Regions from separate parts of the Streptomyces bullii genome, predicted to be linked through region 1. Evidence: riboswitches for the same ligand, from Rfam matches in the RefSeq annotation. Region 1 holds a riboswitch; each other region holds the start of a gene.
The links. Region 1 has a riboswitch for cobalamin ahead of ACFPZJ_RS04925 (CbtB domain-containing protein). Riboswitches for the same ligand answer to the same signal wherever they lie in the genome.
Positions count from the first base shown of each region.

Region 2: linked by a shared signal. The riboswitch ahead of ACFPZJ_RS23195 (cobalamin biosynthesis protein) and the one ahead of ACFPZJ_RS04925 (CbtB domain-containing protein) in region 1 are both predicted to bind cobalamin.
Region 3: linked by a shared signal. The riboswitch ahead of nicT (Nickel transporter NicT) and the one ahead of ACFPZJ_RS04925 (CbtB domain-containing protein) in region 1 are both predicted to bind cobalamin.

Region 1 covers NZ_JBHSNY010000002.1:158,046-162,995, forward strand. Annotated here, with positions in the region: gene ACFPZJ_RS04910 (GDP-L-fucose synthase family protein) at 1-509, shown strand, start outside; gene ACFPZJ_RS04915 (acyl-CoA dehydrogenase family protein) at 632-1,810, opposite strand; gene ACFPZJ_RS04920 (CbtA family protein) at 1,968-2,729, opposite strand; gene ACFPZJ_RS04925 (CbtB domain-containing protein) at 2,755-2,970, opposite strand; cobalamin riboswitch at 3,007-3,157, opposite strand; gene ACFPZJ_RS04930 (histidine phosphatase family protein) at 3,258-3,833, shown strand; gene ACFPZJ_RS04935 (MarR family winged helix-turn-helix transcriptional regulator) at 3,970-4,452, opposite strand; gene ACFPZJ_RS04940 (dienelactone hydrolase family protein) at 4,565-4,950, shown strand, end outside.
Region 2 covers NZ_JBHSNY010000008.1:62,352-67,301, forward strand. Annotated here, with positions in the region: gene ACFPZJ_RS23185 (inorganic phosphate transporter) at 1-831, shown strand, start outside; gene ACFPZJ_RS23190 (hypothetical protein) at 866-1,087, shown strand; cobalamin riboswitch at 1,232-1,370, shown strand; gene ACFPZJ_RS23195 (cobalamin biosynthesis protein) at 1,472-2,470, shown strand; gene ACFPZJ_RS23200 (cobyric acid synthase) at 2,467-3,975, shown strand; gene cobN (cobaltochelatase subunit CobN) at 3,972-4,950, shown strand, end outside.
Region 3 covers NZ_JBHSNY010000003.1:401,839-406,788, reverse strand. Annotated here, with positions in the region: gene nicT (Nickel transporter NicT) at 11-1,099, opposite strand; cobalamin riboswitch at 1,128-1,326, opposite strand; gene ACFPZJ_RS09755 (hypothetical protein) at 1,499-2,278, shown strand; gene ACFPZJ_RS09750 (hypothetical protein) at 2,289-2,564, opposite strand; gene ACFPZJ_RS09745 (GAF and ANTAR domain-containing protein) at 2,631-3,338, opposite strand; gene ACFPZJ_RS09740 (TIGR03943 family putative permease subunit) at 3,712-4,455, opposite strand; gene ACFPZJ_RS09735 (permease) at 4,452-4,950, opposite strand, start outside.

The sequences.
Region 1 (4,950 bases):
AGGTGCGGGCGGTGCGGCGGCAGTACGGCCTCCCCTGGATCTGCGCCATGCCGACGAACCTGTACGGCCCCGGGGACAACTTCCACCCCGAGCACTCCCATGTGCTGCCGTCGCTGATCCGGCGCTTCCACGAGGCGCGCGAGACCGGAGCGCGGCGCGTGGTGAACTGGGGCACCGGGACCCCTCGCCGAGAGTTCCTGCACGTCGACGACCTGGCCCGGGCCTGCCTGCACCTGCTGGAGCACTACGACGAGGACGGGCCGGTGAACGTCGGCACCGGCACGGACATCACGGTTTGGGAGGCCGCCGAGTTGGTGGCGGAGGTCGTCGGCTACGAGGGTGCCATCGAGTGGGACACGGCTCAGCCGGACGGCACCCCGCGCAAGCTCCTCGACGTCTCACGGCTCACCGCCCTGGGCTGGGTTCCCCGTATCGGGCTGCGAGAGGGACTCGCCGAGACGTACGCCTGGTACGTGGCACACCTCGGTTCCGGCGTCTTGAGACACTGACGCCGGTCCGCGCAGGAGCCGGCGCTTGCCGCGCGGTGATGCGCCCGCCGGCTGTGAGGGGCCGGCCGGAGAGACCGGCCGCGTCCGGTCAGCGCCTGACCAGTCCGGCGAGCGCCGTCCGGTCAGCGTCGTACCCGCGGCATTCCCAGGCCGATCCACGAGATGATCTCGCGCTGGATCTCGTTGTTGCCGCCGCCGAAGGTGAAGATGACCGCCGAGCGGTAGCCGCGTTCGAGTTCGCCGTGCAGGACCGCGCCGGCCGAACCCTCCTTGAGCGTGCCCGGCGCGGCGACGACCTCCATGAGCCAGGCGTAGGCGTCGCGCCGGGCCTCGGAGCCGTACACCTTGACGGCGGAGGCGTCCTGCGGGGTGAGGGTGCCGTCCTGGACGGCGCTGACCATGCGCCAGTTGAGGAGTTTCAGCGCGTCCAGCCGGGCGTGGGTCTGTGCGAGGCGGCGGCGCACCCAGGGCAGGTCGGCGACGCGGCGGCCGTCGGCGAGCTTGGTCTCCATCGCCCAGCGCTGGACGTCGTGCAGGGCGCGGACGGCCATGGTGCCGTGCGCCGCGAGGGTGACGCGTTCGTGGTTGAGCTGGTTGGTGATCAGCCGCCAGCCCTGGTTCTCCGCGCCGACGCGGTGGGCGACCGGGACGCGGACGTCCTCGTAGTAGCTCGCTGTCGTGTCGTGTCCGGCCAGGGTGCGGATGACGGTGCAGGAGTAGCCGGGGTCCGTGGTCGGCACCAGCAGCATGGTGATGCCCTTGTGCGGTGGCGCGTCCGGGTCGGTGCGCACTGCCAGCCACACCCAGTCGGCGGTGTCGCCGTTGGTGGTCCAGATCTTCTGGCCGTTGACGACGTACGTGTCGCCGTCCCGGACCGCCCGGGTCCGCAGGGATGCCAGGTCGGTGCCCGCGTCCGGCTCGCTGTAGCCGATGGCGAAGTCGATCTCGCCGGCAAGGATCTTCGGCAGGAAGTACGCCTTTTGTTCCTCGGTGCCGTACCGCATGATCGTGGGGCCGACGGTGTTCAGGGCCATCAGCGGCAGCGGGACGCCGGCCTGGGCGGCCTCGTCGAAGAAGATGAACTGCTCCATCGCCGTCAGGCCGCGCCCGCCGTACTCCTCGGGCCAGCCCACGCCGAGCCAGCCGTCCGTGCCGAGGCGGCGGACGGTGGCGCGGTAGAACCGCTTCTGGGCGGCCGGGTCGGCGTGCCGGGCGGAGGCTCCGTCGGGCACCAGCTCGGCGAAGTATGCGCGGAGTTCCGTCCGCAGCCGCTGCTGCGCGGGCGTGTAGTCGAGATGCACGGCGCCTCCAGGCTGCCCAGGCGGTCCTGACGGCGCACACGGTAGAACCTGTTTCAGGAATTGGGAATGGCGAAGCGACGCCCGAACAGGGGCGAGGGCCCCCGGTCGTCCGGGGGCCCTGCCGGCGGGTCGAGATGAGCGGTGCGGGACGAAGGGATCAGTGCGGCACGGGAGTCGCCCGTGCCGCCGTGGGTTCCTGTGCGGCGGGCCGGGGCGCGAGCGCCCGTTCCGCCAACGCCCCGAAGATCAGGCCGAAGGCGGTCCACAGGGTCGCCTGGACGGCCAGCGCCGCCAGCCGGAACTGCCAGAGCAGGGTGGCCGGGAACTCCGAGGGGACGTTGTCGTAGGCGGGCAGGAAGGCGTAGGCGAGACCGACGGCGAGGACGAAGAACGCCCCGGCGGCGAGTGTCGCGTTCCAGTGGCCCAGGCGCGGCGCGAGACGCCTGCCCAGGATCACGGTGGCCACGGCCAGCAGCACGCTCAGCACCACCATCAGGAAGTACAGGGCGGTGCGCTGGTCGAGGGTGTCGGGGTCGCCGACGGCCGGCGGGTTGGCCGGGTATTTCAGGAACGGCACGACGTACACGGCGACCAGGCCGGCCGCCGCGAGGAGCAGCGCGCTCGCGCGCGGCCCGAAGGCGCCGATCCGGCCGAGCGCCACGCAGTACGCGAGGGCGGCGATGCCGCCGAAGGCGACGCCGTAGACGAGGACACCGGTGGACAGGCCGGCGGTGGACTGCATCGTGCGGCTGACGATCTCCTCCCCGCCGTGCTCGTGGGCGTGTGCCTCCTCGAAGGCGATCGCCGCGTCGACGCGGGGTTCGCCGAGGAAGTAGGCGACGAGGAGGGCGAGCAGGCCCGCGGCGAGGCCCGCGAGCATGCCGCGCACCAGAAGGGTGCGGACGGTTGCCGAGTTCATGGGCTCGTGGATTCCTTTCCCGCCGTCAGTGGCAGGGGAAGCCGAGCAGGTGGCGGGCGTCGTGCACCCACTCGTGCACGTCCTCCCCGGCCAGCAGGGAGGTGGCGCCCTGTTCGGCGCCGACGAAGTAGAGCAGGACCAGCATGAGGATGCCGAAGAAGACCGCCCAGGGGGCGATCGCGCCGAGCGGCAGCTTGGCGGGGGTGGTGGTAGTGGCCGGCTGGACGGCGGACTGCGCCATGGCAGGACCCCTCCTGGGAAACTCGCGTCCCGAATCGGTGGTGCACGTACGACGGCAGGGGGTCTGACTCACCGGACCCGCACCGAGGGTGCGTGCCCGGCATACAGTGGCGCGACCGTGCCGGAATCCCACCGGCTTCCGCCGTGCCGTCGTGAAGGTCGACGAGACCGTACCGCGTGGTGCGGATCCGGCCAAGGGCGCACGGTGGTCGCGCGAGCGCCCCTGATGGAGCCGATGCGGCCTCAAAGCGCGGTCACAGGAAGGATTTCGAGCCCGGAAGTGGACGGATGACCAGCCGAGTGATGTTGATCTCACCCGCGATCACGGCGGCCCTGCGGGAGGCCCGCTTCGACGACGGCTCCCCACTCGACACCACCGGACTGCGGCAGGCCCAGGCAGCCGCAGGCACCCTCCCGGCGTCCGCGCGGGCATGGGCCTCTCCCTCCGTGCGCTGCCGCGAGACGGCCACCGCACTCGGCCTCGCCGCCGTCGCCGACCCGCGGCTGGCCGGGCTGGACGCCGGACGCTGGCGGGGGGCGACCCTGGCGGAGGTGGGGGCGCGGGAACCGGAGGCGCTGGCCCGGTGGCTGTCGGACCCGGAGTCGGCGCCGCACGGCGGCGAGTCGGTACGGGCACTGTGCGACCGGGCCGCGGCCTGGCTGGACGCGGCCGCGCGCACGGAGGGGCGCACGGTGGCCGTGGTCGAGCCGGAGCTCGTACGGGCGCTGCTGGTGCGGGCCCTCGAAGCCCCGGAGACGGCGTTCTGGCGCACGGACGTCCCCCCGCTGACGGCGGTGGAGCTCAGCGGCCGGGCGGGTCGCTGGAACGTACGCGTGGGACAGCCGCTCGTGGCTTCGAACTGACAGGTCGCTACCCCTGACCTGCACTGCGTCGCATTCCTCCGGCGCGGCCGGCCTTTCGGTGGATCTGCGCATCGCCTGCGTCGGATACGCCAGAAGCGCTGCGGGCAGCGTGGATGCGGATGCCCGCTACACGGGGTCAGGGAGATGGGGTGTGGTGGTCCAGCAAGCGGGTGAGCAACTGCACGAACTGGTCGCGTTCGGCCGGACTCAGCGGCGCGAGCAGTTCGTCGTGGAGGTCGTCCAGGACCTTGTCGAGGCGGCGCAGTTGACGGCGGCCCTGGGTGGAGATCGTGATGATGTTGCGGCGCTGGTCGTCGGGATCCGGCGCCCGCTCGACGAGGTGACGCTCGGCCAGTTCGTTGAGCACGCCGACCATGTCGCTGCGGTAGATGCCGGTGCGCCTGCTCAGCGTTGCTTGACTGCCGGGCCCGTGATCCTGCAGTGAGGCGAGTACGGCGTAGTGCCACTTGCGGGCGTCGGCGCGGATCAGCCCTTCGTTGATCAGCCGGTCCGACCGTGTGGACAGCTGCGACAACAGTCGGCTCGCCCGTCGACGCAGCCTGTCGGGCGTCTTGGGAGCGCTGTCGTCGGACATGTCCGCGGCTTCGGCTCTGGCCATGCCGCCCCTCCTACCCATTGCGTTAGTCCGACTAACGATATACGTTCACTCGCGCCGATACCGTTAGTGCCACTAACGGTAGTAGGGCGAACTTTAGGAAGGAAGATCCGCCATTCCCACCAAGACACTGCAGATTCCCACCCCTGACGGGCAGGCCGACGCTTTCGCCGCCTTCCCCGACCGTGGCGAGCGGCACCCGGGGGTACTGCTGTACTCGGACGCCTTCGGCCTGCGGCCCGTGCTGGAGGAGATGGCCCGCGAACTGGCCGGGCACGGGTACTACGTGCTCGTGCCCAACCTCTACTACCGGCACGGCCCGGCACCGGTGGTCGAGCTTCCTGAGCACATCGGCGAAGAGATCCGCCCCACGGTCGTCTCCCAGCTGATGCCCTTGCTCAAGGCGCACACGACCACCGAACGCGTCCTGCGCGACGCCGACGCCTACCTCAGGTTCCTCACCGCCCAGCCCGAGGTCAGCGCCGGGCCGGTCGCCGTGAC
Region 2 (4,950 bases), on a different contig from region 1:
GCCCCGCTGGTGGCGGGCCTCGCCGCGATGTTCGCGACCCGCCTGACGTACACGCTCGGCAAGAAGGCCGACGGCAAGGCGTCCGAGAAGGGTTACCGCGCCGGCCAGATCGCCTCCGCGGGCCTGGTCTCCCTGGCCCACGGCACCAACGACGCGCAGAAGACGATGGGCGTCATCACCCTGGCCCTGGTCGCCGGCGGCACCGTCGCCCCCGACTCCGACCCGCCCATGTGGGTCATCCTCTCCGCGGGCATCGCCATCGCCCTCGGCACCTACCTCGGCGGCTGGCGCATCATCCGCACGATGGGCAAGGGCCTGACCGACCTCCAGCCGCAGCAGGGCTTCGCCGCCCAGACCAGCGCCGCGACGGTCATCCTGGCCTCCTCCCACCTCGGTTTCTCCCTCTCCACCACGCACTCCGTCTCCGGCTCGGTGATGGGCGCGGGCCTGGGCCGCAAGGGCGGCGTCGTCCGCTGGTCGACGGCCACCCGGATGTTCGTCGCCTGGGGCCTGACCCTGCCGGCCGCCGCCCTGGTCGGCGCGCTCGCCGAGTACGTCACCGGCTTCGGCGACTGGGGCACCGCCCTGGTGGCCGTCTTCCTGGTCGCCTCCAGCGCCGCCATCTGGAAGATCTCCCGGCGTGAGGTCGTCGACCACACCAACGTCAACGACGTCGAGGAGGAGCCGGCCGGCGTGGTGACCGCGGCGATCGCCGCCGTGACGCCGCCTCCGGCGGGCACGGTGACCGAGGACCTCACGGCCACCATCCCGGCCGCCACGGCCTCCACCACCGCCGATCCGGCGTCCCCGCCGGCCACGACCACCGTCTGAGCCCGCGCACCCGGGTACGTAAGGAAGTAGCAGCATGAAGATCGACTGGGCGGCCCTCGGCTCCGTCTTCGGTGTCAGCCTCGTGGTCACCGTGGCGCTGGTGGGCCTGTTCACCCTCGGCATCACAGGACTGTCCCGCCGGGAGCGGGCGTCCGCGCAGGGTGGTTCCGCGACGCTCGCGGTCACCGGGGCGTACGCGTGCTTCGCGGCGTGCGCGGCGGCCGTGGCGTACGGGATCTACCTGATCGTGGCCTGACCGGCAGCAGCGGTACAGCGGGGTGCGGGACGGATCGCCGTCCCGCACCCCGCTGTCGTGCGCGGCGCTCGCCGTGATATCCCCGACCGCCCGCGTGTGGGCCTGAGCACACTCCTTAGCCGCAGGTCAACGGCAAGTTGACGGCTGTTCGTGGGCCGTGGTGGACTTCCGGAGCCAGTACGGCGGCAGGAGAGGAAGCCGGTGAAAGTCCGGCGCGGTCCCGCCACTGTCACCGGGGCGAGGAGCCCCGGGAGCCAGGAACTCTCACCGCCGGTCTCGTCGAACCAGGGCGTGGACACCCTGAGTGAGGACATGTCGCGATGCTCGGCTGCCGTTTGAGGTCCCGTACCCCTTCTCTGCCCGGCCCCTCGGTCGGCTGAGCCCATGGGTGCCGATCGCGTCTTCGCGTACGGCGCCGCCGCCGGTCTCCTCGGTGACCTGCTCCTCGGCGATCCGCGCCGCGGGCATCCGGTCGCCGCGTTCGGGCGGGCCGCGGCTGCCGTGGAACGGGCGTTGTGGCGGGACCACCGCGGGTGGGGCGCGCTGCACACCGCCGTCTGCGTCGGCGGGGCCGTCGCCCTCGGCGGGTTGGCGCAACGGGCCGTACGCCGCTCCCCCGCCGTCTCCGTCGCCCTGACCGCCGCCGCCACCTGGTCGGTCGTCGGCGGGACGTCGCTCGCGCGGGAGGCCCGCACCATCGGGCGGGCCCTGGAGGCCGGTGACGTCGAGGCCGCCCGGGCCCGGCTGCCGCATCTGTGCGGGCGGGACCCGCAGGCCCTGGACGCCGACGGGATCGCCCGGGCCGTGGTCGAGTCCGTCGCCGAGAACACCTCCGACGCGGTCGTGGGCGCGCTGGTGTGGGGGGCTGTCGCGGGAGTGCCCGGCCTGCTCGGCTTCCGGGCCGTCAACACACTGGACGCCATGGTCGGGCACAAGTCGCCCCGGTACCGCCGCTACGGGTGGGCCTCCGCGCGGCTCGACGACCTCGCGGGGTGGCCGGGAGCACGCCTGACCGCCGTCCTCGCCACCGTCACCGGGCCGGACCCACGGGGCGCGGTGCGGGCCTGGCGGGCCGACGCGGGCAGGCATCCCAGCCCCAACGCAGGGCCCGTGGAGGCGTCCTTCGCGGGCGCGCTCGGGGTGCGGCTCGGCGGGACGCTGTCGTACGGCGGGCGGGTCGAGCACCGGCCCGTGCTCAACGCGGACGGACGGGCCGTGACCGTGGCCGACATCGAGCGGGCCGTACGGCTCTCCCGGCGCGTCGGCTGGCTCGCGCTCGGCGCGGGTGCCGCCGCCCGGCTCCTCGCCACATCGGCGACCAAGGCGCCGAAGGCGGCCAAGGCTGCGGCAAAGGCCCGCAGGGGGAAGGGGAGTACGTCATGACCGGTGGTCTTCTCGTCGCGGGCACCACCTCCGACGCCGGCAAGAGCGTCGTCACCGCGGGGATCTGCCGCTGGCTGGTGCGGCAGGGGGTCAAGGTCGCGCCCTTCAAGGCGCAGAACATGTCCCTCAACTCGTTCGTGACGCGTGAGGGCGCCGAGATCGGGCGGGCGCAGGCCATGCAGGCGCAGGCCTGCCGTGTCGAGCCGACCGCGCTGATGAATCCCGTGCTGCTCAAGCCGGGCGGCGAGCAGAGCAGCCAGGTCGTGCTGCTGGGCAAGCCGGTGGGCGAGTTGAGCGCGCGGGGCTATCACGGGGGGCGGCAGCAGGCGCTGCTCGGGACCGTGCTGGACTGTCTCGCCCAGTTGCGGGGCACGTATGACGCGGTGATCTGTGAGGGGGCCGGTTCGCCCGCCGAGATCAATCTGCGGCGGACGGACATCGTCAACATGGGGATCGCGCGCAACGCGCGGCTGCCCGTGCTCGTCGTCGGTGACATCGACCGGGGCGGGGTCTTCGCGTCCTTCTTCGGCACCGTCGCGCTGCTCTCCCACGAGGACCAGGAGTGCGTCGCGGGGTTCCTCGTCAACAAGTTCCGCGGTGATGTGTCGCTGCTGGAGCCCGGGCTGGAGATGCTCCACGGGCTCACCGGGCGGCGGACGTACGGTGTGCTGCCCTTCCGGCACGGGCTCGGCATCGACGAGGAGGACGGGCTGCGGGTGTCGCTGCGCGGCGCCGTACGGGAGTCCGCAGTCGCGCCGCCCGTCGGTGAAGACGTGCTGCGGGTCGCCGTGTGCGCCGTCCCGCTCATGTCCAACTTCACGGACGTGGACGCGCTCGCCGCCGAACCGGGCGTGGTGGTGCGGTTCGTGGACCGCCCGGAGGAGCTGGCGGACGCCGACCTGGTCGTGGTCCCCGGCACCCGCGGCACCGTGCGGGCGCTGGAGTGGCTGCGGGCGCGCGGGCTGGCGGACGCCCTGGTGCGCAGGGCCGCCGAGGGACGGCCGGTCCTCGGCATCTGCGGCGGCTTCCAGATCCTCGGCGAGCACATCGAGGACGACGTGGAGAGCCGCCGGGGCCACGTGGACGGCCTCGGGGTGCTGCCCGTGCGGGTGCGGTTCGCGCGGGAGAAGACCCTCACGCGTCCGTCCGGCGAAGCCCTCGGACAGCCCGTCGAGGGGTACGAGATCCATCACGGTGTCGCCGACGTGCTGGGTGGGGAACCCTTCCTGGACGGCTGCCGGGTCGGCCAGACCTGGGGCACGCACTGGCACGGCTCACTGGAGTCGGACGCGTTCCGGCGCGCTTTCCTGCGCGAGGTGGCGGCCGCCGCGGGCCGCCGCTTCGTGCCGGCGCCGGACACCTCGTTCGCCGCGCTGCGCGAGGAGCAGCTCGACCGGCTCGGCGACCTGATCGAACAGCACGCGGACACGGACGCGCTCTGGCGGCTCATCGAGTCGGGCGCGCCGCAAGGACTGCCCTTCATTCCACCGGGAGCGCCCGCATGAGCACTGTGTTGTTGTTGTCGACCGCCGACACGGACCTGCTGGCGGCCCGGGCCTCCGGCGCCCCCTACCGGATCGGCAACCCGACCCGGGTGGACGTCGCCGAGGAGCTCCCCGGGCTGATCCAGGGCGCGGACGTCGCCGTCGTACGGCTGCTGGGCGGCAAGCGGGCCTGGGAGGACGGGCTGGCCGCGCTGAGGGCCTCCGGTATCCCGACCGTGCTGCTCGGCGGTGAGGCCGTGCCGGACGCGGAGCTGATGGCCGAGTCGTCCGTGCCGGCCGGTGTGGTGGCCGAGGCGCTGAAGTACCTCGTGGAGGGCGGTCCCGCCAACCTCACCGAACTCGCGCGGTTCCTGTCCGACACCGTGCTGCTGACCGGTGAGGGCTTCGCCGCGCCGCAGCGGATGCCCGCCTACGGGGTGCACGGCGAGCGTGCGTGCGTGGACGGCCGCCCGACCGTCGGCGTGCTCTTCTACCGCGCCCACGAACTGAGCGGGAACACCGCCTTCGTGGACACCCTGTGCGACGCGATCGAGGCCCAGGGCGCCAACGCCCTGCCCGTTTTTTGCGGTTCGCTGCGCGGCGCCGACGCCGGGCTGTACGAGCTCCTGGGCCGGGCCGACGCCCTGATCGCGACCGTGCTCGCGGCCGGCGGCACGCACGCCTCGCAGGCGTCGGCGGGCGGCGACGAGGAGTCCTGGGACATCGGCCGGCTCGCCGAGCTGAACGTGCCCGTGCTGCAGGGGCTGTGCCTGACGTCCTCCCGTGCGGCCTGGGAGGAGTCGGACGCCGCGCTGTCCCCCATGGACGCGGCGATGCAGGTCGCGATCCCGGAGTTCGACGGGCGGCTGGTCACCGTCCCGTTCTCCTTCAAGGAGCAGGGCCCGGACGACGTGCCCGTGTACGTCGCCGACCCCGAGCGGGCCGGGCGTGTCGCGGGGATCGCCGTACGGCACGCGCGGCTCAGGCACAAGCCGA
Region 3 (4,950 bases), on a different contig from region 1:
CGGCCCTCCGCTAGCGGGTGTCCGCGGGCCGCACCGCCCACCGCTCCTCCACCCTCGCCAGCTTCCAGTACGCCACCGCCGCCGCCCACACCACCACGAACAGCCCGACGATGACGTAGCCGACGTTGTCCAGGTCCAGGCCCGCGATCCAGCCGGTGACGGAGTCCCGCAGCTCGAGCTTGTCGCGCAGGACGCCCACGAGTTCGATGGTGCCGATCAGGAAGGCTACGGCGATGGACAGGCCGGTGATGGTGAGGTTGTAGAAGACCTTGCGGACGGGGTTCGAGAAGGCCCACTGGTAGGCGAAGTTCATGAAGGTGCCGTCGAGGGTGTCGAACAGGCTCATGCCGGCGGCGAAGAGGAGGGGCAGGCACAGGATCGCGTACCAGGGCAGGCCCGCCGCCGCGCCGGAGCCCGCCATCACCAGCAGGGTGACCTCGGTGGCGGTGTCGAAGCCGAGACCGAAGAGGAAGCCCAGCGGGTACATCTGCCCGGGCCGGGAGATGGACCTGGTGAGACGGCCCAGGATGCGGTTCATGAACCCGCGTGCGTCCAGGTGGGCTTCCAGCTCCTTCTCGTCGTACGTCCCCGCCCGCATCGCCCGGAACACCTTCCAGATGCCCGCGAGGGCGACCAGGTTGAGGGCGGCGATGAGGTAGAGGAAGGAGCCGGAGACCGTCGTGCCCAGGACGCCGAGAACCTGATGGGTGCGGGAGTCCTCGTCCATGACGCTGCCCGCGAGCCGGGTGCCGCCCGCGATCAGCAGCGCGAGGAGGACCACGACGCTGGAGTGGCCGAGCGCGAACCAGAAGCCCACGGACACCGGGCGGCCGCCGTCGGCCATCAGCTTGCGGGTGGTGTTGTCGATGGCGGCGATGTGGTCCGCGTCGAAGGCGTGGCGCATGCCCAGTGTGTAGGCGGTGATGCCGAGACCGATGCCGAAGGCCTTGTCGCCGACCTCGAAGTGCCCGGGGACGACGAGCAGGAACAGCACGCCGAACGCGACGACGTGCAGGGCGGCGACGGCCGCCATCAGGCCCGCCGTCTTGACGGTGTCCTCCCGACGCCAGCGGAAGGAAGCAGGGGTGGGCAGGCTCATCCGGTCACGCTCCAGCACCTCGTGGATCACTTCGTGAGATGCCGTGGCCGGTCTCCTGGCTTACGGGTCGTACGTTCCCGGCCCGCCTTCCCGGCCTGACGGCCAGTGACTGTCCCGCGGGGGACGTGGGACGGGAACTCCCCGATCACAGTGGCGAGGGCCGCTCCGGACTGGGCCCCTGAGGGCACGTCACCGGCTTCCCGAACACCACGGCCCGGCCACGGTAGGCCGGGCAGGCGGCTGGTGCCTAGCCGCCCGCCGCACAGGTACGCAAGATCACATCGCCGGTCCGGTCTCACCCGGACGGCCCGCCGCGCTGGAAAGCCACCGCGCGGGGTGGTGCCGTAGGAGCACGTACCGATCTTGGGAAACGTCCGGCCCCACCTGGAGGCACCCCCGATGACCCACCCCCCGGCCGCCGCCCGCATCCTCCTCGCCACCGCGCTGTCGGCGACCGTCCTGCTGGGGGCCGCCGCCTGTTCCGTCGACGGGCGGACGGCGCCCGGGTCGGGGCGCACGGCGGCGTCCACGTCGAGTTCGGCCGGGCCCGCCGCGGAACAGTCCGCCGCCCTCACCGCAACCCAGGTCCGGGCCGCGCTGATCACGGAGGCAGACCTGGGGCAGCCGTGGGTGCCGACCCGAGGCGGCGCGACCTGGCGGGACGGGCTGCTCAAGGCGAGCACGGAGGACGCCGACTGCCAGCGCCTGCTCGACGCCCTGTACACCGAGGAGCTCTTCGGCACCCCCACCGGGCCGGGCGCGGCGTCCGCGCTCGACGACTCCGGCACCGAGGCCCAACTGCGCTACCAGGTCGCCGCGCACCGCCCTGCGGACGTGGACCGCACACTGGCCTGGCTGACGTCACTGCCCGGCAGGTGCGGCGAGTTCTCGGCCGCGACCACCCGCGGCGGCGTGGCGCACGTCCAGGTCTCCGACCTGCCGCTGCCGGAGGCCGGGGACGCCCGGCAGGCCCTGCGCGTGGTGCTGAGCGGACAGACCTCGGACGGCGCACCGGCGCACCTGACCATGGACCTGGCCGCCGTCCGCGTCGGCGAGAACGCCATCACGCTCACCCACGGCGGCTACGGCGACCTCGCGGCCGAGGTCACGCAGACGGTCGTCCAGCTCGGGACGCAGCGCCTGACGGAGATCAGGAAGCAGGGGCGGGCGGAGGTCTGAGCCGGGCCGGCTAGCCGAGACGGTCGACGGCCTCCTTCGCCTCCAGCAGTCCCGCGCCGGTCGCCTCCCGGTACGCCTTGATCGCCCGGGTCCTCCTGCCGTCCCGCACGAGCGCCGCGACCTCCTCCCGCCACGGCTCGTGCTCGCGCAGCCCCAGGTGGTCGAGGATGTGGTCGAGCTTGCGCTCGATACGGGCGGCGCGGCGGTCGGCCTGCGCGATCCGGCTCTGGAGGGTGATGAGGGCCAGGAGGACGACCAGGGCGAAGAGCAGGGTGGTGATGGCCATGACCGGCAAGCCTAGGAAGGTCACGGCCGCCGGTGCACGGCGGCACCGACGACGGGCTCCGAGACACTAGTCGCGGTCGAACCGCTTGCGGTGGGCGACCACGTCACGTGCCACGTCCAGTGCCGTGCGCCCCCGGGCGAAGGCGTCGCCGCGCAGCCGTGCGAGCGCCTCGTCGGCGCCCACCCCGAGCTGCGCCATGATCATGCCGACGGCCTGGTAGATCTCGTCGTGGTCGGCGGCCAGTCCGCTCAGCCACGGCTCGCCGCCCTGCGCCTCGTGCTCATCGCCGTGCGGCAGCGCCATCAGGGCCGTCGTCATGATCCCGGCGACGAGCCGGGCGATGTGCAGCTGCCGCTCGGTCAGCCCGCCGGGGGTGTCGCGGTAGAGGTCGAGGGTGCCGACGCACACCGCGTCGTTGCCCAGCGGCATCACGTACACCGCCCGTACCCCGGCGGCCGTCGCCTGCTGGGCGAAGACCGGCCAGCGGTGGGCGTCGTGACCCTGCGTCAGATCGCAGGCGAGCACGGGCGCACCGGTCTCCAGGGCGAGCCGGCACGGTCCGTCGCCCAGGGTGGCCTGGATCTGCGCCACGCGCGCGGCCTGCTCGCTGCTCGCGCTGAGCTGGACGGGCATGCCGTCGCTGCGCAGCGACACGCTCGCGCCGGTCACCGGCAGCAGTTCCACCGCCGCCGCGCACAGCCGCCCCGGGAGCTCTGCCGGCGTGGCCCCGTGCACGCCATCGGCGATCACGTCGGCGGCCCGCACCCCGTCCACGTCGTCGTGCGGGTCCTGGCACGGGTCGTCCGCATACCGGTCCTGGCGCGGGGTGTCCTCGTACGGGTCCTGGCACGGGTCCCGGGCCCGGTCGGTGGACCGCCGGTCCTCAGGATCGTCGTCCCTGGCGCGGCGTGGACCCCGGTCGCCGCCGGCGGCGCCACTGGGGTCGTCCCTGGGCCGCACGGTCACCCGCCTCCTTCGATCACCGCGCCCTTCACTCTCGACGGACTCCCGGAGCGGGGCCTTCGCTCGAATGCGGGGCTCGGCCGGCCGCCGTCCGTCCGTCCGGAAACGAGCCCCGACTACCCGCGCCCCGCAGGGCGAAACCCGCACGCCGCGGGCCTTCACGAGGTGTCCTCGGGGCGGCCGCTCAGCGCTTCTCGTACGGGTTGGCCGGCTGCTGCGTCCGCCGTACGTCCGTGACGTCGAGGACCGGCGGCCAGGCCGCGTCCGAGCCCTGCTCGCCGCGCGGGTGCCAGGTGCCGGTGACCGTGACCCAGGTGTCGGCGGGCGGACCGTCCGCGCCGCGGATCTCCGCCCTGGCGGTCGTGGCGTCGGCGGCGCAGCAGGAGACGAGGAGACGGGTGACGTACCAGGTGCCGTCGTCGTCGCGGGTGACGAACCCGGTCAGGCGGACCGTGCGGCCGTCCAGGGACCGCCCGCTGTCGTAGACCGCCCGGGAGGCGAACGCGCCGAGGGTCAGGTCCAGCGGGTCACCGGCCGGCAGGGCCGGGAAGGTGCCGACGCCCCGCGCGGCCCGGCGCTCCGCCTCGCGCTCGGCGCTGTAGGAGCCCAGGGCGGGCGGCGGGAACAGCAGCAGCGCCAGGGCGGGGAGGGCGAGCAGCCAGGCGGCCCGCGGGCCGTGGGGAGCGGGACGACGGGGTACGCCGCCCCGCTCCTGGCCAGGGGCCTCGCCCCGCCCGCCCCGCCCGTCCCCTCTCCTGGCCAGGGCCGTCACCGTCACGGCCAGCAGGACCAGTGCCGCCCCGGACACGATCAGGTACGGCCGCAGCCCGGGCCGCACGTAGCGCAGGTACAGGTCGCCGAAGAGCGAGATCCGCAGGATCGCCGCGCCGGTCAGCGCGAGCAGGACGGCCGGACCGTGGCGCCTCACAGCAGCCACCACCCCACCAGCACGCTGGAGGCCACCGCCACCAGCCACGTCACGGCCGAGAACCGCACGGCGAACGCCCGGCCGAAGGTGCCCGTCTGCAGGGCGACCAGCTTCAGGTCCACCATCGGCCCGACCACCATGAACGCCAGTCGCGCGGTGGGCGAGAAGCCGCCGAGCGAGGCCGCCACGAACGCGTCGGCCTCGCTGCACACGCACAGCACGACGGCCAGGACGGCGAGGAGCAGCACCGACAGCCAGGCGGACCCGGTGAACACCTCCAGCACCGACGGCGGCACGGCGATGCCGAACGTCGCCGCGGCCGCCGCGCCCACCACCAGGAAGCCGCCCGCGTGCAGGAAGTCGTGCTGGAGGCCCGCGACGAAGGCCCGCGGCCCGCTCGACGCCTGCCGGGCGGGGCGCCGCGGCGGGCGCAGCCACTCCTCCCGCCCGAACCGCGCCCACAGCCAGCCCATCACCACGGCGGCGGCGAGGGAG